3 regions of the Bradyrhizobium sp. BRP20 genome follow, and region 1 is predicted to be linked to each of the others. Evidence: predicted binding sites of a transcription regulator. Region 1 holds the regulator's gene; each other region holds the start of a gene.
The links. The regulator LexA, encoded in region 1, represses DNA repair genes until DNA is damaged. The targets are predictions, from matches to a motif close to TGTTCNNNNTGTGTTCNG.
Positions count from the first base shown of each region.

Region 1 (7,320 bases):
GGTGGTGGAGCTGCGCTGCACCTATGATCCCGCGACCAAGGGCGGCAACGCGCCCGACGGCCGCAAGGTCAAGGCGACCATGCACTGGCTGCCGGCGGCGGCCTCCAAGCCGGCGGAGATCCGCATCTACAACCAGCTGTTCGCCAATCCGAGCCCGGATGCCTCGAACTTCGCGACCGATCTCAACCCGAACTCGCTGGAGATCCTCGCCGATGCGCGGGTCGAGGCGTCCGTTGCGGAGAGCAATTCGACCGAGCCGATGCAGTTCGAGCGCCAGGGCTATTTCGTGCGTGACAAGGACTCGACGCCCGGCAAGCCGGTGTTCTCGCGCACGATCGGTCTGCGCGACACGTTCGCGAAGGAAGTCGCCAAGGGTTGAGAAGGGCTGAGCAGGACATGAGCAGCGAGGCCGACGCCATCGTTTCCGCCATCATCGCGAAATGGTGCGCCGGCTTCGCGACGCTCGATGCGGCCGCGCTGTCCTCGCTCTATGCGAAGGACGCATTCTTCTTCGGCTCCAACCCGAAGCTCTATCGCGGCCGGGACGGCGTCGCCGAATACTTCAACGGCCTGCCGCGCTGGCGCAGGCCAAGCGCCGCGTTCTCCGATGTGCACGCCGCGCAGGCCGGCCCTGATCTGATCAACATGGCCGCGACCATCACGTTCGATCTCGCGGGCGAGCGGGATGATCTCGTCGTCAAGATGAGCTGGGTCATCATCCGCGAGGACGGCGAGTGGAAGATCGTCAATCACCACGCCTCCTCGCAGGCGCCGCTGATCTAGCAACGGGCGCCAGCCCGGAGAAAAGTAGGGCGCTCTTCGCCTGTTCCCGATCCGTACCGCTATTCGTGCAGCCGCACGGTCCGGTAGCCTCCGCAGCCGTCGCGTATCGTAAGGTGCAGGGGAATGGCGGAGCCGGGCCGGCCAGGACGGTCCCAGGGAGTTGCCGGGACGTGGCCGGTCGGCCGCGCGGCCGGCGGTTTTGCGCCGGTGGGCTTTGGCATCTGGCCGGCGATCATCGAGACGCTGCGCCAATGGGCTCGGGGCGAGGCCGGGCCTGGCCGGCTGTTGCCGTGGGTGCCGGTCGCCTTCGGCGGCGGCATTGCGCTTTATTTCGCCGCCGATCATGAGCCGGTGCTGTGGGTGGTTGCCGCCACAGCCATCGCGCTAATGCTCGGCGCGGTGCTGCTCCGGCGGAGCCGGCTGTTTGCGCCCGCCATCATGCTCGCGGCGGTCGCGGCTGGTTTTGCCGTGGCGACCTGGAAGACCGCGCGTATCGCGCACACCGTTTTGGCAAAACCGCTCTATTCGGTGTCGCTGTCGGGCTTCGTGGAAGCGCGCGACATCCGCGAGCGCACCGACCGTTTCGTGCTGCGCGTCAGCGCGATGGAGGCGCAGCGCAGCGACGTCAAGCTCGAGCGCGTCCGCCTCTCGGTGCGCAAGGGCACGGCGCCTGAGGTTGGCAGCTTCGTGCAGCTGAAGGCGCGGCTGCTCCCGCCGATCTCGCCGGTGCGCCCCGGCAGCTATGATTTCTCGCGCGACATGTTCTTCCAGGGCATCGGCGCCTCCGGCTTCGTGATGGGCGCGATCACGGCGTCCACACCGCCGGATGGCGGCGGCCTGCGGCTGCGCTATGCCGCCTTCATGCAGGGCCTGCGCGACGCGATCGACGCGCGCATCCGCGCAACGCTCGAAGGCGACAACCGCGCGATTGCGACGGCGCTGCTCACGGGGCGGCGCGATGCGATCACCGCGCCCGTGAACGATGCCATGTTCGTCTCGGGACTCGGCCATGTGCTGTCGATCTCCGGCTATCACATGGCGGTCGTCGCCGGCGTCGTCTTCTTCGCGGTGCGCGCGCTGCTGGCCTTGATCCCGGGGCTGGCGGCCGGCTCTGCCATCAAGAAATGGTCGGCCGCCGCGGCGCTGGTCGCGGCCGCGTTCTACCTGTTGCTGTCGGGCGCGGAGGTTGCGACGCAAAGATCGTTCTTCATGACGGCGGTGGTGCTGATCGCAGTGATGGTCGACCGCCGCGCCATCACCTTCCGCACGCTGGCGGTTGCCGCGCTGATCGTGCTTGCGGTCGCGCCGGAGGCGTTGGTGCATCCAAGTTTCCAGATGTCGTTTGCGGCAACGCTCGGGCTGGTGGCGCTGGTGCAGATCGGCATGCCGAACCTGCTCGCCTCGCCCGATCATTCCGCGACGGCGCGGATCGCGTTGTGGGGCGGCCGCGAGATCGCGATGCTGTTCCTGGCCTCGCTGATCGCGGGGCTCGCGACCACGCCATACGCCGCCTTCCACTTCCATCGCGTGACCCCATACGGCGTGCTCGCCAATCTCGGCGCCATGCCGGTGGTCTCGGCGCTGGTGATGCCGGCCGGGCTGTTGGGGCTGCTCGCGGCGCCCTTCGGGCTCGACGGCGTGTTCTGGTGGTTGATGGGGATCGGCATCGAGTGGATGGTCCTGGTCGCGCGCTGGGTGGCGGCTCTGCCGGGCGCCGTCGGCCGCATTCCCGCCTTCGGGATCGCGCCGCTGATCGCAGCGAGCCTCGGGCTCATCGTGATGGGCCTGTTGCGCACGCCCTTGCGCTGGTCCGGCGCCCTGGTGCTGCTGGCAGCGATCCTCTGGGGACTGTCGGTGCGGCAGCCCGATATCCTGATTGCCGGGGATGGCGCGAGCGTCGCGGTCCGGGGCGGGGATGGGCGCTTGCAGGTGATCCGCGCCAGCAAGGACAGCTTCCTGCTGAAGGAGTGGTTGGCTGCCGATGCCGATCCGCGCGATGCCGGCAACGCCTCGTTGGCGAGCGGGGTGTCGTGTGACGAGTCCGGCTGCGTGGCGCCGCTCGCGGACGGACGACTGATCGCGTTGGCGACGCGTATCGACGCGCTGGCCGATGATTGCAGCCGCGCCGCGCTGGTGGTGACGGCGCGGCCTGCGCCACCCGATTGCGCGGCGATGGTGGTCGATCGGGCGCGTCTTGCCAGTCAGGGCGCACTGGCTCTGACGAGACGCGGCGAGGGCTTTTCGGTGCAGGCGGTGAGGACGAGGGGAGCAAGCCGTCCCTGGCTGCCGGCCGGCGCCGGCGAGGGAGATTTCGACGGCAGCCTCGTGCCGAAGGCGGCCGTGCCCCGCAACCGGGACGCAACGCCATCGGAGGCCGACTTGCAGGCCGACGATTGACGCGGATCACAAATACCAGGCCAGCACGGCGTCAAGCCTTCCGTTGCCGATAACCGGCAGGGCCACCATTCGGCTCAGCCCGGCTGCGCAGGCTTCGGAGCCGGCGATCGAGCCGTCAGAGGTGAGATCGTCGTTGAGCGCGGGCATGCCGGCGGCCCAGGCGCCGCCGATGCTGCCTTCGCCCCTGGCGATGGACTGCGCCGCATAGCGTGCGGCGAGGTCGGTCTGCGCGCTGCAATCGCCGGCGCGAAAGACCAGCGCCGAACGGTCCTCGTTCGGGACCCAGATCTCGAAGCGTCGTGCAATCGGCGTTGCCTGCGCGGAGAGGAATGTCAGAACCCAGGTCTGGTCGGTACCGGTTCGGTAGGGCACGCCGACGCCGAGATTGATCCCGACCTTGGCGGCGTCCTCCCAGCGCAGGAAGCTCTTGGCGTCGTGCAAGTCCTTGATGATCAGCGGCAGGCCCGCCTTCCAGGTGCGTCCGGGCAGGCCGAAGCCGCGCGGAAATCTGGTGTGGCGGGAGTTGAATTCGAACATGTCCGCGGTGCCGTAATAGCCATCGACGAGCCCCATCTCATGCGAGAGATCAGGATCGTTGTGCCAGAGTTCGATCGCGCCGACATGCGCCTCGTCGTCGCCGCAGAACAGCACCAGCACGGCTTGCAGGAATTCGCCCGCGAACACCGGCACCGCCACGCCGCAGGTGAGGCTGGCCGCAGCGGCCTGATCGGTCCGCTTGAAATAGGAGTTGGCGAATTTCGTGAGGATGACGGGGTGGCCACAGGCCCAGGCCTTGCCTGGAAGTCCCTCGTCATATCCGAAGTGCAGCTCTTCGCTGACGGCTTTGAACGCGGACAGCCCATCGTCGTAGAGGCCGCCGCCGAATTCCAGCCGCATGCGCGTCCGGTCGGGTACCCAGAGTTCAACGACGCGAATGAAGGTCTTCATCGAGCGTGTCCGCCGCCTCAAACCACGACAGCATCGGTCATTTGGCTGCGGAGCGGACGTTCAAAATGCGGGCAGCACGGCCCAAACTTCGTGCGACGACGAGGCGCGGCGGTGGGCTCGCCGATCGAATGTCCTGAAACACAAACTTGCCGGGCTCGCCGGCCTCGGCCGGCGACGGCAATTTCAATCCCGGGCTCGGCCTGTCGGCCGAAGGGCGTCAGCCGATCGGCAGGCGCGTGATCGTGGGCCGCGTGTCGGCGACGATCTGCGGCTTGTGCTCGCGCTCGGGGGCTGCCTGCGTCACCGGCAATTGCAGCACGGTCGCGCGCTGGCCTTCGACGAGCTGCGTCACCAGCACGTATTTGCCGTCGGGGAATTCGATCGCGTCATGATGGCGATCGGGAATGTGCGGGTCGATCTTGCCGAACTTGCCGACGCGAGAGTTCACGGTGCGCGTCCAGATCCAGCGGTTGTCGTAGCGGACATTGTCGGCGAAAGCGAGCTCCGTCCCCGGCAGCAGACAGACCGCGACGGAGGGATCGGCTTCGGAAGCGAAACCGCGCGTCGAGGTGCCGCGGAAGGTTGTCGTGACGATCGTCTCGCCGACTTCGGCGGGGCGCGTCGCGACGGCATGCAGGCTGTAGTCACACATCGGGTGCTCCTCATGCTGGGATAGCGACCCGCGTCTCTTTCGAGGCGCAGGCCTCTATCAGAGTGGAAGCATACAACGCTCTGCTCGGTTATGGGCAAATCTGCGGCTCGCGTCCGCAGCGCGCGATCACATTATCTTTCCCGGATTCGATAGGAACAAACCTCGCGTCCTTGCATTCGGCCGGAGCTATCAGCACTGCCGGCACAACTCTACCGGTGAAGCAGAGCGAGATTGCTGCGCGCCTGCGCGGGCGAATGTCGCGCGGGAAGATGGACCGGACAGCCGGCGCAGAACCAGAGAAACCGTCCAGCCGGAGCGGACAAGTATCCGCTCCGATCCTGGATGCCGATGCCGATCGAAACGCGCGCGGCGCTTGATGTTTCCCGTATCAGTACTTCCGGTAAAGCCCGATCAGCTTGCCCTGGATCTTCACGCGGTTCGGCGGAAGAATGCGGACCTCGTAGGCGGCATTGGCGGGCTCGAGCGCGATCGAGGCGCCGCGGCGGCGGAAGCGCTTGAGCGTGGCCTCCTCGTCGTCGATCAATGCCACCACGATGTCGCCGGTATTTGCGGTCTCGTTGCGCTGGATCAGCGCCATGTCGCCGTCGAGGATGCCGGCCTCGACCATCGAATCGCCGCGCACTTCGAGCGCGTAGTGCTCGCCCGAGCCGAGCATGTCCGGCGGCACGCTGATGGTATGGCTGCGGGTCTGCAGCGCCTCGATCGGCGTGCCGGCGGCGATGCGGCCCATCACGGGCACCGCGACGGGGCGCTCGCCCTCGTCCGCGGGCGGGCTGGAGCTCGCGCGCACCTTGCCGAGATTGCCCTCGATCACGCTCGGGGTGAAGCCACGGCGATTGCCGGCGGCGGCCTGGAGCTCGGGCAGTTTGATCACCTCGATGGCACGGGCACGGTTGGGCAGGCGGCGAATGAAGCCGCGCTCCTCGAGCGCAGTGATCAGGCGATGGATGCCTGACTTCGAGCGCAGGTCGAGCGCATCCTTCATCTCGTCGAAGGACGGCGGCACGCCGCTTTCCTTCAGACGTTCGCTGATGAACCGCAGAAGCTCGTATTGTTTGCGCGTCAACATCTCGACCAAAGTCCCCCGGTTGATGTCGTTCGATTCCGACACGATGAAGTCGGCACTAAGCCGCTACATCCTCGAAACAAATCATGAACGGACACTATATGTTCGATATGTGTTCCGCAACTGCTTAATTTATGGTGAACGCGGCCAAGCTCGCGGAATGCGTGTGGCTGGGCGGCTCAGACGGGCAGCCGGAGCACCTCGCAAGGCGTGCCGGCCTCGGCCTTCGGCGCGAACGGTGCGCGCACCAGAAGTACCTGTGCCGCAGCGAGATTCGCAAGAAGGGAGGAGTCCTGATGGCTGACCGGAAGGGCGACGCGCGTGCCGTCGTCGCGCTCCTCCAGCCGCGCACGCAGATAGTCCTCGCGCTGGTCGTTGGCGGCGAGATCGCGGCCCAGCACGGCGCGCTCGCGCCGATGATGAATCGCTGAACGGCCCGACAGGGCGCGAATCAAGGGGACCATGAACAGGAAGGCGCACACGTAGGACGACACGGGATTGCCGGGCAGGCCAATCACGCGCATCGCGCCTATCCGACCGTGCATCATCGGCTTGCCCGGCCGGATCGCGATCTTCCAGAACGCCATCGCGATGCCTTCGCCCTTGAGCGCCTGCTGGACCAGGTCGTGGTCGCCGACCGAGGCACCGCCGGTCGTGATCAGGATGTCGGCGCCGCTCTCGCGCGCGCGGCGGATGCCGGCGGACGTCGCCTCCAGTGTATCGGCGGCAATTCCGAGGTCGATGGTCTCGGCGCCCTCGCTGCGGGCGAGCGCATGCAGGGCATAGCCGTTGGAATAGACGATCTGGCCGCGACCAGGCGTGGTGCCCGGCATCACGAGCTCGTCGCCGGTGGCGAGAACGGCAACCCTCGGGCGGCGGATGATGGCGAGATGCGGATGATTCATTCCGGCGGCAAGGGCGAGATCGCGCTCGGTGAGGCGGATTCCCTTGCGCAGCAGCACGTCGCCTTCGCGGAAGTCGACGCCTGCAGGGCGGATGTGCCGGCCGAAAATGGCGGCTTCCTTGATCGTCACATGTTTGCCGTCGGCAGCTGTGTCCTCCTGGATCACGACGGCATCGGCGCCGTCGGGAACGACGCCGCCGGTGAAGATCCGCACGGCTTCGCCGGGGCCGACGCTTCCCGCGAGCGGCCGGCCCGCCGCGACCTCGCCGACGACGGTCAACCTCGAATCGTTTGCCGCGTCGGCCGTGCGCACGGCATAGCCGTCCATCGCCGACATCGCCTCCGGCGGCTGCGTGCGCCGCGCCGCGACATCGCGGGCTAGCACACGATGGTAGGCCTCGTCGAGGCAAACCATCTGTTCAGCCAGCGGCTCGACGCCGGCCAACACCGCGGCAAGCGCGTCAGAAACCGGCATCAGGGCCACGGGCGAACTCCGCAACAAATCAGGACTGGGTCGGCAAGTTCTAGCCGAGCGGAGGAGCTGAAGCA
Region 1 is NZ_JADYVY010000006.1:204,348-211,667, forward strand. Features, by position in the region: gene I6F33_RS16665 (glutamine--tRNA ligase/YqeY domain fusion protein) at 1-379, shown strand, start outside; gene I6F33_RS16670 (SgcJ/EcaC family oxidoreductase) at 397-783, shown strand; gene I6F33_RS16675 (ComEC/Rec2 family competence protein) at 907-3,180, shown strand; gene I6F33_RS16680 (GAF domain-containing protein) at 3,187-4,128, opposite strand; gene I6F33_RS16685 (hypothetical protein) at 4,346-4,780, opposite strand; gene lexA (transcriptional repressor LexA) at 5,169-5,870, opposite strand; gene glp (gephyrin-like molybdotransferase Glp) at 6,047-7,255, opposite strand.

Region 2 (7,320 bases), on a different contig from region 1:
CGCGCCGGCATCGAGGTCGCAATTTCGCTAGTGCCCGTCCAGGGCAGGAACAGGACGGCAAGCACCACGCCGGCGGCGGGCGCGGCAACGGCGGCGGCCCAGACCATGCGGAGCATGCGCGCGCGGCGCATCGCGATGAGATCGCCGGCCGCGACGACCACGGCGAGCCCCGTCATGATCAGCACGACGCCGGGGCCGCCGACGACGGAATCGAGCCCCAGCAGGCCGGAGATCAGCACTGCGCCGAGCGGCAGAGCGAACGCGAAGAAATAGACGAAGTTGCGCGCGAGCGGCTCGACCGGCGGGCGGTAGATGATCGGCGGCTCCTCGCCCTTGCCGGCGAACATTCCGGTGTTGAGAAAGGTCAGCGCCGGGATCGCCGCCGCCCCGAGCACGAGGCCGCCGAGCAGCCAGACCGCATGCAGCGCGCGGGCGTTGAGCTCGGCGACTGGCGGCAAGGCCGGCAGCGCCAGCGTCTCGGCCCGCATCAGAAAGACCGCATAGGGCAGCGCCAGCACGGCGACGACGATTAGCGCGAACAGCGGATCGAGCCCGCGCAGCGTCCGGCGGCCGCCGGCGGTCGTAACCGCGAAGACGACGATCAGCAGCAGCAGGAAGATCGCGGCGGGCGTCGTCAGCAGCAGGAGGCCGGCTTCGATCGACCAGGCGAACCAGGCATTACCGCGGCGCTGGCCGATGATCTGCCAGGAGTGCAGCAGCAAGAGCGCCCAGAGCGGCCGTGCCAGGATCAGCGGACCGAAGTCCAGCGCGGACGAGGAGAAGGCCAGCACCGTCATGGTCAGGAGCACGGCGAGCACCGCCTGCTGCGAGCCGACCACGGCACGGGAGAGATGATAGAGCGCGATGAAGGTCGCGATCTCGCAGAGCTGGGCGAGCACATAGACGCCGAGCATGTGGCCGCCGGCGGCGCGATAGGCGATGTCGGCGAGCCAGATGGCAAGCGGCGGGCCGAGATCGGTGCCGACCTGGTATTCCCTGCCGAAGGCCAGAAGGGTCGCGAGAGTGCCGGGCGGGCTGCGGTAGAACACCAGCGCCACGAACAGCCACATCGCAGCCTGCAGCAGCACCGCAATCCAAACGATCAGCCGCGGCCGGGCGCGAATGAGCTCGATGACCAGGGAGGTAAACCGCATGCAACGTCCGAAGGTGCAGCCAACCCGTCCAGCCGGCCCTATTCGCTCACGTCTGTTTTGATAAAGGGCGTCACGGGTTGTGGCAACCGCCGCAGTTCGTCATGCCCGGGCTTGTCCCGGGCATCCACGTTCTTCGTGCCGCTGGTAAGACGTGGGTGGCCGGGTCAAGCCCGGCCATGACGGATGGGAAAGCTGTAGGAGGATCGCTAGAGACTTACGGAAGCGTCGATCTCGACGCTCGCCTCGACCTGCACCTCGACCTCAGTCACCGAGAACAGGTCCTGCACCGGCTCGACGGTCCAGGGCATGTGCTTGGCGCGGGCGGCGGCGACGGGAGCGAAGAAGCTACGGTGGTGGATGGAAGGGCCGAGGCGATCAAGCGCGTCGAGATGCTCGGGGACGGCATAGCCCTTGTGCTGCTCGAAGCCGTAGCCCGGGCAGTCCTGCGCCAGTGCGCACATCAAGCGATCCCGGGTGACCTTGGCGACGATGGAGGCCGCGGCGATCGACAGCACGATACCGTCGCCGCCGATCACGGCCTCGCAGTCGCATGCGGTGTCGAGCCGGTCGCGGCCGTCGACGAAGACGTGCCTGGGCGCCTCGGGCAGGGCCACCACGGCGCGCTTCAGCGCCCACAGCGAGGCGCGCAGGATGTTGTCGCGGTCGATTCGCGCCGGCGAGGCGACGGCGACCGAGACCTGCGCGGTGGCGCAGATCTTGTCGAACAGCTTTTCGCGCTCCTCGGCGGTCAGGCGCTTGGAATCGTCGATGCCGCGCGGAATGCGGTCGGGATCGAGAATCACCGCGGCGGCCACCACGGGACCTGCGAGCGGGCCGCGGCCGGCCTCGTCACAGCCCGCGACCGGCCAGACGCCCCGCTTGATCAGCGCGCGCTCGCGGCGGAAGCTCGGGGGAGCAACGGCGATGATGCCCTTCTTGCCGGCAGGAACCTTCGCAGCATCGGCCGCAGATATCTTTGCCGCCTTGGCGGGCACAGCCTTCGGCGCGGCCTTTTTCTTCGGCGCGGCTTTGGCTGGGGTCTTGGCGGAGGGGTCCCGAATCATGGCCGGGATCGTGCGCCAGGGGGCTTCGCCAGCGCAACCGGGAACCCACGATATTCCCGTTATTCAGGCCGCCCGCCCTACTCCGCCAGATGCACCCGCCGGTCCTCGCCCACCTCGATGCCGGGTGCGACCACGACTTCCCAGACATGTGCATCGGGATCGGCAAAATAGCCGCAATAGCCGCCGTAATCGGTCGCGTGCGCCGCCTTCAGCAAGGTGGCCCCCTTCTCGACGGCGAATGCCAGCACCTCGTCGACCTCCTCGCGGGTCACGCAATTCCAGGCAAGCGTCATGCCGCGAAAGGTCGTGGGCCTCGGCTGGTCCTCCGAGGACGCGTCTGCGGCGAGCCGATCCCAGTGATAAAGCGCTAGCACCGGACCGCCGGTGTCGTAGAACGCAACCGCCTCGCCGGTCTCCTTCAGCCGGCGCGAGAAACCGAGCGCGTCGTAGAAGGCGATGCTGGCGCGGATGTCGTTCACACCGAGCGTGATGACGGTCAGCCGCGGCACCGGCACCGCGAGTTCCTTGAGCATGCGACACCTCTTGCACGTGTCCGCTCAAAACAGGCTGAGCTGATCACCGTTCCGCTTCGGCCGCGCAAAGTGATCAATGGTCAGCTTGGAGCGCCGCTTGTTGAGGCCGAGCCTCTCGCAGGCGATCTCGAAGCGGCGGCCGATGGTCCAAGCCATCGGTCCGGTGCCCTTCATCCGCTCGCCCCATTTGGCGTCGTAGTCGCGCCCGCCCCGCATGTCGCGGATCAGGGTGAAGACGTGACGATAGCGGTCCGGATAGTTCGCCATCAGCCATTCGCGGAAGAGATCGCGCACCTCCAGTGGCAGCCGCAGCAGCACATAGGCAGCCTCCTTGACCCCGGCATGGGCGGCGGCGTCGAGGATGCGCTCGATCTCGGAATCGTTCAGCGCAGGGATCACGGGCGCGACCATCACCGTGGTGGGAATGCCGGCGTCCGAGAGCTGCTTCAGCGCCTCCAGCCGTTTCGGCGGCGTCGAGGCCCGCGGCTCCATCGTGCGCGCCAGCTTCGGATCGAGCGAGGTGACCGAGATCGCGACCTTGGCGAGGTTGCGCTTGGCCATCCGCTGGAGAATGTCGATGTCGCGCAGCACCAGCGCCGACTTGGTGACGATGCCGACGGGATGCCCTGCGCGCTCCAGCACTTCCAAAATGCCGCGCATGATCTTGCGCTCGCGCTCGATCGGCTGGTAGGGATCGGTGTTGGTGCCGATCGCGATCATCCGCGGCTCGTAGCCGGGAGCCGCAAGCTCCTTCTCGAGCAGCGAAGGCGCCTCGGGCTTCACGAACAGTTTTGACTCGAAGTCGAGCCCCGGCGACAGGCCGAGATAGGCGTGGGTCGGCCGCGCGAAGCAATAGACGCAGCCGTGCTCGCAGCCGCGATAGGGATTGATCGAGCGGTCGAAACCGATGTCGGGGGAATCGTTGCGTGTGATCACCTTGCGCGAGGTGTCGACGGCGACACTCGTCTTGAACGGCGGCAGCTCGTCGAGGCTCTGCCAGCCGTCGTCGAAAGCGACCCGCGCCTCGGCCTCGTAACGGCCGCTGGCGTTGGACTGCGCGCCCCGCCCTCGCCGTCGCGCGCGGTCGATGGCGACGCCAAGCTCGGGGAAATCTGAAGGCGCACCCGCCGGCTCGGAGGGCGCCGTGACCGGCGGGTGCTTGAGAGCATGAGAGGATGCTGGACTCATGCAGCCAAGATAGCACGACATAGGAACAAATCAAGAACACAAACCAAAAACGTGAAAACAACCCCATGCACAGTAGAGCTGCCCAAACTTCGCGCGCCTGCCTTTGACCTCACGCAACACAGCCGTCACGACCATCCCGTTTCATGCCCGACGGATCGATCGCCCCGGAACCGGGTTGGTGACGATCGCGAAGTGAAGGTCGGCAGGAACATGACAATCCAACAAAAAACGGCCGAAGCGAGCAGCGACCTCGATCTGCTCGATCGCTATTGGCGCGCCGCCAACTACCTCTCGGTCGGGCAAATCTACCTGCTCGACAATCCGCTGCTGCGCGAGCCGCTGCGGCCCGAGCACATCAAGCCGCGTCTGCTCGGACATTGGGGCACGACGCCGGGGCTGAACTTCATCTATGCCCATCTCAACCGCGTCATCCGCGCGCTCGATGTCAGCGTGATCTATGTCTGCGGTCCCGGCCATGGCGGTCCGGGCATGGTCGCCAACACCTATCTCGAAGGCAGCTACAGCGACATCTATCCCGAGATCGCGCGCGATGCGGATGGATTGCGCAAGCTGTTTCGGCAGTTCTCCTTCCCCGGCGGCATCCCGAGCCACGCGGCGCCGGAAACGCCGGGCTCGATCCACGAGGGCGGCGAGCTCGGCTATGCGCTGGTGCACGCCTATGGCGCCGCATTCGACAACCCGGATTTGATTGTCGCCTGCGTGGTCGGCGACGGCGAGGCCGAGACCGGGCCGCTCGCTGCGTCCTGGCACTCCAACAAGTTCCTGAACCCTGCCCATGACGGGGCGGTGCTGCCGATCCTGCATCTCAACGGCTACAAGATCGCGGGCCCCACCGTGCTCGGACGGATGCAGGACGCGGAGATCCGCGACCTCTTCCGCGGGTTCGGCCACGAGCCGCTGTTCGTCAGCGGCGACGATCCCAAATTGATGCACCAGGCCATGGCCGATGCGCTCGACGTTGCATTCGCCAGCATCCGCTCGATCCAGCAACATGCCCGCGACGGCCGCACAACCGTCGAGCGGCCGCGCTGGCCGATGATCGTGCTGCGCAGCCCCAAGGGCTGGACCGGCCCGAAGGAGGTCGACGGCAAGAAGGTGGAGGGCTTCTGGCGCGCGCATCAGGTGCCAGTCGCAGGCTGCCGCGAGAACCCGGAGCATCTCAAGGTGCTCGAAGACTGGATGCGCAGTTACGAGCCGGAAAAGCTGTTCGATGGCAACGGCGCGCTCGTTGCCGAGCTTCAGGCGCTTGCGCCCGAAGGCGTCAGGCGCATGGGCGCCAATCCGCATGCCAATGGCGGCGTGCTGAAGAAGGAGCTGAAGCTGCCCGACTTCCGCAGCTTCGCGATCGAGGTGACGCAGCCCGGCGAAGTCGTTGCGGAAGCGACGCGCGAGCTCGGCAAATTCCTGCGCGATGTCATCCGCCTCAACGCGAAGGAGCGCAACTTCCGCATCATGGGCCCGGACGAGACGGCATCGAACCGGCTCGACGCCGTGTTCGAAGCCACCGAACGCGTCTGGATGGAGCCCACCGAGCCTTACGACGTGCACCTCGCCCAGGACGGCCGCGTCATGGAGGTGCTGAGCGAGCATCTCTGCCAGGGCTGGCTGGAGGGCTATCTGCTCACCGGACGGCACGGCTTCTTCTCCTGCTACGAGGCCTTCATCCACATCGTGGATTCCATGTTCAACCAACACGCCAAATGGCTGAAGGTGACGCGGGAGCTGCCGTGGCGGCGTCCGATCGCCTCGCTCAATTATCTGCTGACCTCGCATGTCTGGCGCCAGGACCATAACGGCTTCAGCCATCAGGACCCCGGTTTCGTCGATCTCGTCGCCAACAAGAAGGCCGACATCGTCCGCATCTACTTCCCGCCGGACGCCAATACGCTGCTGTGGATCGCCGACCACTGCCTGCGGACCTATAACCGCATCAACGTAATCGTCGCCGGCAAGCAGCCAGCGCCGCAATGGCTGTCGATGCAGGACGCGGCGACGCATTGCGATGCCGGCATCGGCATCTGGACCTGGGCGGGCACGGAGGACGGAAAGGGCGAGCCCGACGTCGTCATGGCCTGCGCCGGCGACGTGCCGACGCTGGAGACGCTCGCTGCCGTCGACCTCCTACGCAAGGCGCTGCCGGACTTGAAGATCCGCGTCGTCAACGTCGTCGACCTCATGACGCTGCAGCCGAGGGAGCAGCATCCGCACGGCCTGTCCGACCGCGACTTCGACAGCCTGTTCACGCGCGACAAGCCTGTGATCTTTGCCTATCACGGCTATCCCTATCTCATTCACCGGCTGACGTATAATCGCACCAACCATGCCGGCATGCATGTGCGCGGCTTTGCCGAGGAGGGCACCACGACGACGCCCTTCGACATGGTCGTGCTCAACGAACTCGACCGCTACCACCTCGCGATCGAGGCGATCGAACGCGTGCCGGGACTGGCGACCAAGGCCGCTCAGGTGAAGCAGCAATTCCGCGACAGACTGATCGAACACTCCCGTTATGTCCGCGAGCACGGTGAAGACATGCCTGAGATTCGTGACTGGGTCTGGCAAAACAGCGCCGGCGGCAACACGCCGGCCGAGGCCGGCGATTAGCGATGTCGGACACGGTCCTCGTCCTCAACGCGGGATCGTCGAGCATCAAGTTCGGCCTGTTCGATGTCGCGGCGGCCGAGCCTGCCCTGCTCTGCAAGGGCCTGCTCGACGAGCACGAGGCCAAACCCCGGCTGGTGGTGAAGGGCCCCACGGGCGAAGACCTGTTCGAGACAAGCAATCAGGCGCCTGACGGAGCCCGCGGCCATCTGTTCGCGGACGTGCTCACCTTCATCGAGGACCGGTTCGGTGGACGCAGCCTGCGGGCCATCGGCCATCGCATCGTCCACGGCGGGCCGGATTATTCAGGCCCGGAGGTCCTGACAGACGACATCATTGCGAAACTGGAGGCCTTGACGCCGCTGGCGCCGCTGCACCAGCCGCGCTGCCTCGCGCCGGTGCGCACACTGGCGGCGATCCGGCCCGGGCTGACGCAGATCGCGTGTTTCGACACCGCCTTCCATCACGGCCTCGCGCCGCCGGCGAGCCGCTTCGCCATTCCCCGGCGATTCGAGGCGCGTGGGATCAGGCGCTACGGCTTTCACGGCCTCTCGTTCGAATATGTCGCGGGACGCCTGGCCGAGGTCGCGCCGGAGCTCGTGGCCAAGCGCACTGTCATCGCGCATCTCGGCAATGGCGCCAGCCTCTGCGCCCTGCGCGATGGCCACAGCATCGACACCACGATGGGGCTGACGCCGCTCGACGGCCTCGTGATGGGCACGCGCTGCGGTGCGATCGATCCGGGCGTGCTGCTCTATC
Region 2 is NZ_JADYVY010000005.1:323,739-331,058, forward strand. Features, by position in the region: gene I6F33_RS15190 (glycosyltransferase family 39 protein) at 1-1,154, opposite strand, end outside; gene I6F33_RS15195 (ribonuclease HII) at 1,361-2,218, opposite strand; gene I6F33_RS15200 (VOC family protein) at 2,296-2,751, opposite strand; gene I6F33_RS15205 (PA0069 family radical SAM protein) at 2,776-3,939, opposite strand; gene I6F33_RS15210 (phosphoketolase) at 4,150-6,564, shown strand; gene I6F33_RS15215 (acetate/propionate family kinase) at 6,567-7,320, shown strand, end outside.
Region 2: the regulator LexA is predicted to act here: its motif matches at 3,961-3,978, upstream of I6F33_RS15205 (PA0069 family radical SAM protein).

Region 3 (7,320 bases), on a different contig from region 1:
GGCCGCAGCGGCTTCGAGGCCGGCAGCCTCGGCGGGCGTCGCAGCCTCTTCTGCGGGCGGAGCGATGCCGGGGGCGTCCTCGGGCGTGACGGGCGCTTCCGGAGAGGCTTCCAGCGCCGGCTCCTTGTGAGCCTCCTCAGGAGCGGGCTCGTCGTGCGGCTCCATGCCGGGGGCGTCTTCGACGGTGACGGATTCGGCCGTAGCATCAGCGGCCGTGGCCTCAGCCGGCAGGCCGGCAACGGCCTCGGCTGCAGCCTCGGTCGAGGTCTCCGCGCTGCCTTCAGCGGGCGGCGTCTCGGCCGCGACGGTCTCAGTGACGATCTGCTCGGTCACGACCTGCTCGGCGACCACAGGCTTGGGCGGCAGCGGCGGGCGCTTCTCCATGCGATAGCCGAGCGCGCGCAGCACGGAGGCAAAATCCTCGCCGGCAGATCCGGTCAGCGAGGTCATCGCCTGCGTGACCACGAAGCTGCGGCCATCGAACGCGCCGGCGGGCTTTTCGCCCGGCGAATTCTCGCGCCAGGCCAGCGCCGGGCGGATCAGGTCGGCGAGGCGTTCCAGGATGTCGACGCGCACCGCGCGCTCGCCGGCCTGCTTGTAGCCGAGCACGCGATAGGCATCGCGCGGCAGCGCCTTGTCGACCGGGAACGAGGTACGGCCCGAGGAGGCCAGATGCTGCGCGCCCGACAGCGCGGAGAGATCGACATTGTCCTGCTTCAGCGCCCAGAGCAGTGCGGCGAGCGCACGCGCGGCGGGCTTGAGCAGGCCGGGGAAATAGAGGTGATAGGCGCCGAAGCGGACGCCGTATTTGCGCAACACGGCGCGCGAGGGCTGGTCGAGATCTTTCAGCTCGCTGGCGATCTTCGGACGCTCGAGCACGCCGAGCGCCTCGACCAGCTGATAGGCGATGCCGCGGGCAATGCCGGTGACGTCCTCGGCCTTCGACAGCTCGAACATCGGCCCGAGCAGCTTTTCGATGTGCGTCTTGAGCCAGAGCTCGAGCCGCGCCTGCACCTTGTCGCGGGGGGCGCCGGTCAGGCGCTCGTCGGAGATGATGCGGATGCGCGGATGCAGCGCCTCGTCCGCGGCGGCAAGGCGGGCCACGGCATCGCCGGTCCAGCGGATGATGCCTTCGGACGTCAGCACGAACTGATCGTCCGGCGCATTGCCCAGCTTTTCGGCGCGCGCGTTGATCTCGCCGGCGAGCACCGCTTGCGCTGCAGCCTGCAAGGCTTTCGCATCGGAGCCGGCTTCCGCCGCATCCGGTGCAAAGGTGAAGCCATCGAGGCGGCCGATGACATGGCCTTCGACGATGACTTCGCCGGTCTTGCCGATTTCAGTATTCAAGCTCGTGTTCTCCCGCAGGCGGCGCATCAATACACTGGTCCGGCGATCAACGAAACGCTCCGTCAAGCGTTCATGGAGCGCATCCGATAATTTATTTTCGACCTCCCGCGCGATCCCCTGCCAGCGTTCCGGGTCTTTCAGCCAGTCCGGGCGGTTGGCGACGAAGGTCCAGGTGCGGATCTGGGCGATTCGGGCCGACAGCGTGTCGATGTCGCCGTCGATGCGGTCGGCCTGGGTGACCTGGGACTCGAACCAGGCATCGGGAATGCAGCCCTTGCGCATGAGGAAGCCGTACAGCGTCGTCACCAGCTCGGCATGGGCGGCCGGCGACAGCTTTCTATAGTCCGGGACCTGGCAGGCTTCCCAGAGCCGCTCCACGGCAGCCTTGCCATGCGCGATATCGCGCACCTCGCCGTCGCGGGCGGCGTGATCGAGCACGCGCATGTCCTCGGCGATCGGCGCGCGCGTCAGCGTCTCGTGGCCGGGGGCGAGGTTCAGCGAGACCTGGAGCGCGCCGAGCGAGGAGAAATCGAGCTTGGAATTGCGCCATTGCAGCACCTTCACGGCATCGAAGGTGTGGTTCTGCAGCGCGTTGACGAGCTCGGGCTCGAACGGCGCGCAGCGGCCCGTGGTGCCGAAGGTGCCGTTGCGGGTGGCGCGGCCGGCGCGCCCTGCGATCTGCGCGAATTCGGACGGCGTGAGGCGGCGGAACTGGTAGCCGTCGAACTTGCGGTCGGAGGCGAAAGCGACGTGGTCGACGTCGAGATTGAGGCCCATGCCGACGGCATCGGTGGCGACGAGATAATCGACGTCGCCGTTCTGGAACATCGCCACTTGCGCGTTTCGTGTGCGGGGCGACAGCGAGCCCAGCACCACGGCGGCGCCGCCATGCTGGCGGCGGATCAGCTCGGCGATCGCATAGACTTCATCGGCCGAGAACGCGACGATGGCGGTGCGGCGCGGCTGGCGCGTGATCTTGCGGTCGCCGGCGAATTCGAGCTGCGACAATCTGGGCCGCGTGATCATGGACACGCCCGGCAACAGGCGCTCGATGATCGGGCGCATGGTGGCGGCGCCCAGCAGCAGCGTCTCGTCGCGGCCGCGGCGGTTGAGGATGCGGTCGGTGAAGACGTGGCCGCGCTCGAGATCGGCGGCGATCTGGACCTCGTCGACGGCCAGGAAGGAGACGTCGATATCGCGCGGCATCGCCTCGACGGTCGAGACCCAATAGCGCGGATTCTTCGGCTTGATCTTCTCCTCGCCGGTGACGAGCGCGACGCTGGCCTCGCCGGCTCTGGCGGCGATCTTGTTGTAGACCTCGCGCGCGAGCAGGCGCAGCGGCAGGCCGATCATGCCCGAGGGATGCGCCAGCATCCGCTCGATGGCGAGATGGGTCTTGCCGGTGTTGGTCGGACCGAGCACCGCAGTGACGCCCGCGCCGGGGGCGCGCTCGGAGGCGAAGGGGGAGGAGGAAAAAGCCATGTCTATCGGATTAGGTAATGGCGATTTGGGCGAATGTCAGTGCTGGATGGGGCGGTGAGGGGGCTGGCTCTTCGTTCCTCATCCTGAGGAGCGCGTCAGCGCGTCTCGAAGGATGAAGGCCCGGCTGGTGCTGCTGGGCAAGCCAAGCCCCTCGCCCTTCGAGACGGCCGCTTGCGCGGCCTCCTCAGGGTGAGGGGCACACCGCGGGCGTGAAAACGCCCGCCCCAAATCCCGCGCAACTGTCTCACTTTGCGACGCTTTTCCCGTTCACTTTAAGCTTCGGAACGACTCTAGAACGAATCGCGGCCGAATCGCTGACTCCCCTGTGAGTCCCGTTCCGTTCACGCAACATGTCGCGGGACTCGTCTTGGTTGCGCACTAGATGGAGTTTTGCGGGGGCGCACAAGCGACCGGGGTGGTTAAAGCTGGGGATGGTGTGGAGTCGAATCAGAATCGGGGAGGAGTCAAATGGATTTACTGCGCAGGCGGGCTGGCCAAACAAAGAGTGCGAAAACAACCCCATGCACAGTAGGTAAGTGATTGATTTTGCTTAGCCTGCACCGAACGCTCGTCATTCCGGGGCGCGACGCAGTCGCGAGCCCGGAATCCATCGTGAAACCATCCCTGGAGCCCGATGGATTCCGGGTTCGCGCCAAGTGGCGCGCCCCGGAATGACGGCGGAGAGAGCGGCGCGGTCTCCTTGCCTACTGCGTCTTGGCGACCCGTGGCGGCTGGGGCGACGTGATGAAGCTCGTCGCTTCCAGCATGGCCGGGCCGAGCGGGGTCGGCACTTTCAGCCAGAACGGGACCAGGATGCGCGTGCCGGCGATGGGGGCGAACGCGATCTCCATGTTGCGCTGGGCGGCGAGGTATTTGATCACCGGGCGGTCGGGGATGTAGCCGGCGATCGGCACGAAATAGATCGCGCAGACCACGACCGGGCCCTTGTAGCCCTTCTCCGCCTTCACGGTCTCCATGCGCTTGAAATCGAGCTTGAGCTCGTAGCGCATGCGGCCGTCGAACACGGGCGCGGAGCTGTGGCAGGCGTCCTGTGAGACGGGATCACCGGTGCCCGGGACGCGCAAGAGCGAAGCGGTCATGGGGTCCCAAACGCCGCGGCGATGCGCCTCAGTGACGACGATGCGATCGGGATCGACCGGCGGCTCCGGCAGGATGGCAAAATCCTTCACATTGCCCTTGTCGAGGGTGATGCGGATCTCTTCGGTCTTTTTCTGGGTGGTGGTGGAGGCCTGGTAGCCGGTCGCAACCAGCGCGCCACCAACGACGCGCCCCTGGCTGGCGCCGGTGCCGGACCCGCCCGTGAACGACTTCAAAAGCCCGGTGGTGCCGCCGGCGGCCGCCGCCGAGAACACGTCGTCCTGGATATCAATGTTCCAGGCGCCCTTGCCGACGGGAATGCCCGCCAGCGTCGCCTCATATTGCGCCTCGAGCTTGCCTTGCGCCGCCGCGGGCGCTGCGCCGGACGCCAGGCCCAGCACCACCGCCAGGCCACAAAGCGCCATCAGCCGGCCGGCCAAGGGGACGTCCAAGCGGACGCCCCGACACAGACAGGCTGAGCGCAGGACTTGCGCGAAATGAAGCGTTGTCGGCACGAAACAATCCAATCAGAGCGCGATATGCTGTTACTTAAGCCAAAACCGGCGACAAACAATGTGTCGGGGCGTGCAGCCCCGGGAACTCCACCGGACTCTTCGACGGCGAATACGCCCTTTATGTGATGGTAAGGCGCGACAATCATTGCCGTTTTGGTGATCGAGCGGTAACGGGGGGCGTTCCCACCGCTCCCCACCCTCCGCTGTCATGCCCCGGCCTGACCGGGGCATCCAGTACGCCGCAGCGCCTCTGGTCAGCCGCGCCGCCGCGGCGTACTGGATCGCCCGGTCAAGCCGGGCGATGACACCGAGCGCGGGGCACGAGATCCCGGGTTCGGGCTCTGCCCGCCCCGGGACGACGGGCCAAAAACGGCCCGTCGCCTTGACGCAAGGCCCCTTCCCCCCTATACGTCCGCCCGCTCCCTGCAAGGACGAAAGAATTTGCCCCCGTGGCGCCGAAATGGCGGCCGCACTCGTTGGGGGTTCGAACTAAAGGATTTATGCCATGTCTCGCCGCTGCGAACTGACGGCCAAGGGCCCCCTCGTCGGCCACAAGGTCAGCCACTCCAACATCAAGACCAAGCGCCGCTTCCTGCCGAACCTCGTCAACGTGACGTTCATCTCGGAAGCTTTGGGCCGCAACGTGCGCCTGCGCGTCTCCACCAACGCGATCAAGAGCGTCGACCACAATGGCGGCCTGGACGCCTACCTGCTCAAGGCCAACACCGACGCGCTCTCCCCGCGCGCGGTCGAGCTGAAGCGCGCCATCCAGAAGAAGGTCGGCGACGCCCAGCCGGCGAAGCAGGCGAGCTGAGAAGATTTACCGTTAGGGCGGGGGCTAAGTTGCGTCGCGTGGCGTAGGCTTAGCCGAGTAGAGTTCGAGTAGCGGCCGGATCGGAAGATCCGGCCGTTTTTGTTTTGTGCGGGCTTTGCTCTTCTACAACCATAGAGCGCGGCGTAAGCTAGCTGCGCCTCGAATCAGAAAAAGCGATGGAAGCAACTTCAAGGGATATAGTTCAGGTCAAGTTTAGAGGGCGGGCAGTTCCGCCTCACAAGGCAATACTCACACCGGTCATTGGCGCCCCCAATGTTCTGACCAACAGTCCTTGGACATATGTCGCTTTGTGGCTCAAGCGCGGAGGCAAGGACAAGGCACTACTCTATTGGCAGCAAGCGCAAGAATTTCACAAGGTATCGCTTGGCCTCGCACCTCAATCTGCGCCGCTGCTGCTTTATTATTCCTTCTTGAACGCAACGAAGGCGCTTCTATCAGCGAAAGCAATTGTATTTAACGAACGCCACGGTGTTTCAGAGCATACTTCAGGCTCGCAACGCGGCAGCTCTTCTCTCAATCATCTTGGCATTAGAATTCAGCAACACGGAGTGTTGCCAAGCTTATCAAGCTACTACCAAGAAACCGAAGCCAACAGGACTCACACTCTTCAAGAGCTATTTTTCAATATGGTGTTCATACACCGCACCTATTGTCTAACATACACCTCGCAATCCGAGATGTTTATTCCGATCGCAAACTGCGGCTTCGTGGCGGACAGACCTACGAAGCAAGTGTATTTCCGTGCGGACATTACAAAGAATGTTCCCTTCGGAACTACTGTAAAGCGACTCCCAGCTCTTTTTGTCGCCGACGAACGGTTTGGCCCTCGAGCTATTCGTTCTGTGGACTCGGTGACCTGCCAACGGCCTGGCAAGTTGGGCTCGACGGCTCTAGGTAACGTCGCGGACCTCAACCGGCGACTGCGCCGCGAGCTATTCTTCATAAACGGTACCGAGCCACTTTGGTACATACGATCCCGAACGCGCGGGCCAAAACGAATCGAACGCCAACTGCCTACGCTCATCTTAGGCGCAATGCACCGGCTGAGCGAGATTAGTCGCTATAATCCGCCGCAGATGGCCTCCCTTCTGGCAGGACAGAAAAACTGGTTACTAAGTGAATTTATTCAGATGTCCGCTGAACAGTTCATCGATGAGATTGCATCGGAGCTGACAGGCGTTCAATTCCTAGTTCCAAATATTCGAGCAGCGAGCTGATGAATATCTACATTGCCTGCGCTTTAACCCACGTTCCGCGCTCTCTGTTTGGCGAGTATGTCACCTTCATTCACGAACTAGCTAAAAGCCTACGGGAGAATGATCCGGCTGCAGTGGTCAAATACGCTCTCGTAAACAGCGACCCCCAGCTCGCCACAAAGCCGGAAACCGAGCGGGCCCGACTTTGCTATCTTTGGGATCGAGCAATGGTGGAGGAGGCTGATCTAGTTATTGCTGAAGCCAGCTTTCCTTCCACTGGCCTTGGTATCGAACTCCAGTTGGCGGAGTCCGAAGGAACGCCAATTATCCTTTGCTTTCGCGACATCGGAACAAACAAGGTAGCAGCGGCCGCTTATGAGAATCCCGATCACAGCCATCACGAATTGCAGGTCGGCCAAGGTCTCGTAACGTTGATGGCTTTGGGAATCCCAACAATCTTTCGCACTATTCAATACTATGGGCAGAACGACGGTATTGAGCGCATCGTTGAGGCAACGAATTCCTTGCGCCAATAGTCGTTTCGACGAAGCCCACTTTGAGGGCAGACATCGTGAAGATATCCAAGGTCATCATCAAGAACTACCGCTGCTTATCCAATAGCCAAGTGGGGCTGAACGAGCACCTGAACATAATCGTTGGCGACAACGAGTGCGGGAAATCCACGTTCCTAGAAGCAATTCACTTGGCACTGTCCGGACAGTTAAACGGTCGACCTATTCAAGCCGAGCTCCACCCACACCTCTTCAACGCCGAAGCGGTGAGGCAGTATATCAGATCTCTTAGCAGTATGTTTCCCAAGGCTCCGCCGGCGATCCTAATCGAACTC
Region 3 is NZ_JADYVY010000001.1:7,007-14,326, reverse strand. Features, by position in the region: gene I6F33_RS00055 (helicase-related protein) at 1-2,829, opposite strand, end outside; gene I6F33_RS00050 (DUF3108 domain-containing protein) at 3,534-4,352, opposite strand; gene rpmB (50S ribosomal protein L28) at 4,948-5,256, shown strand; gene I6F33_RS00040 (YaaC family protein) at 5,433-6,494, shown strand; gene I6F33_RS00035 (hypothetical protein) at 6,494-7,009, shown strand; gene I6F33_RS00030 (AAA family ATPase) at 7,045-7,320, shown strand, end outside.
Region 3: the regulator LexA is predicted to act here: its motif matches at 3,110-3,127, upstream of I6F33_RS00055 (helicase-related protein).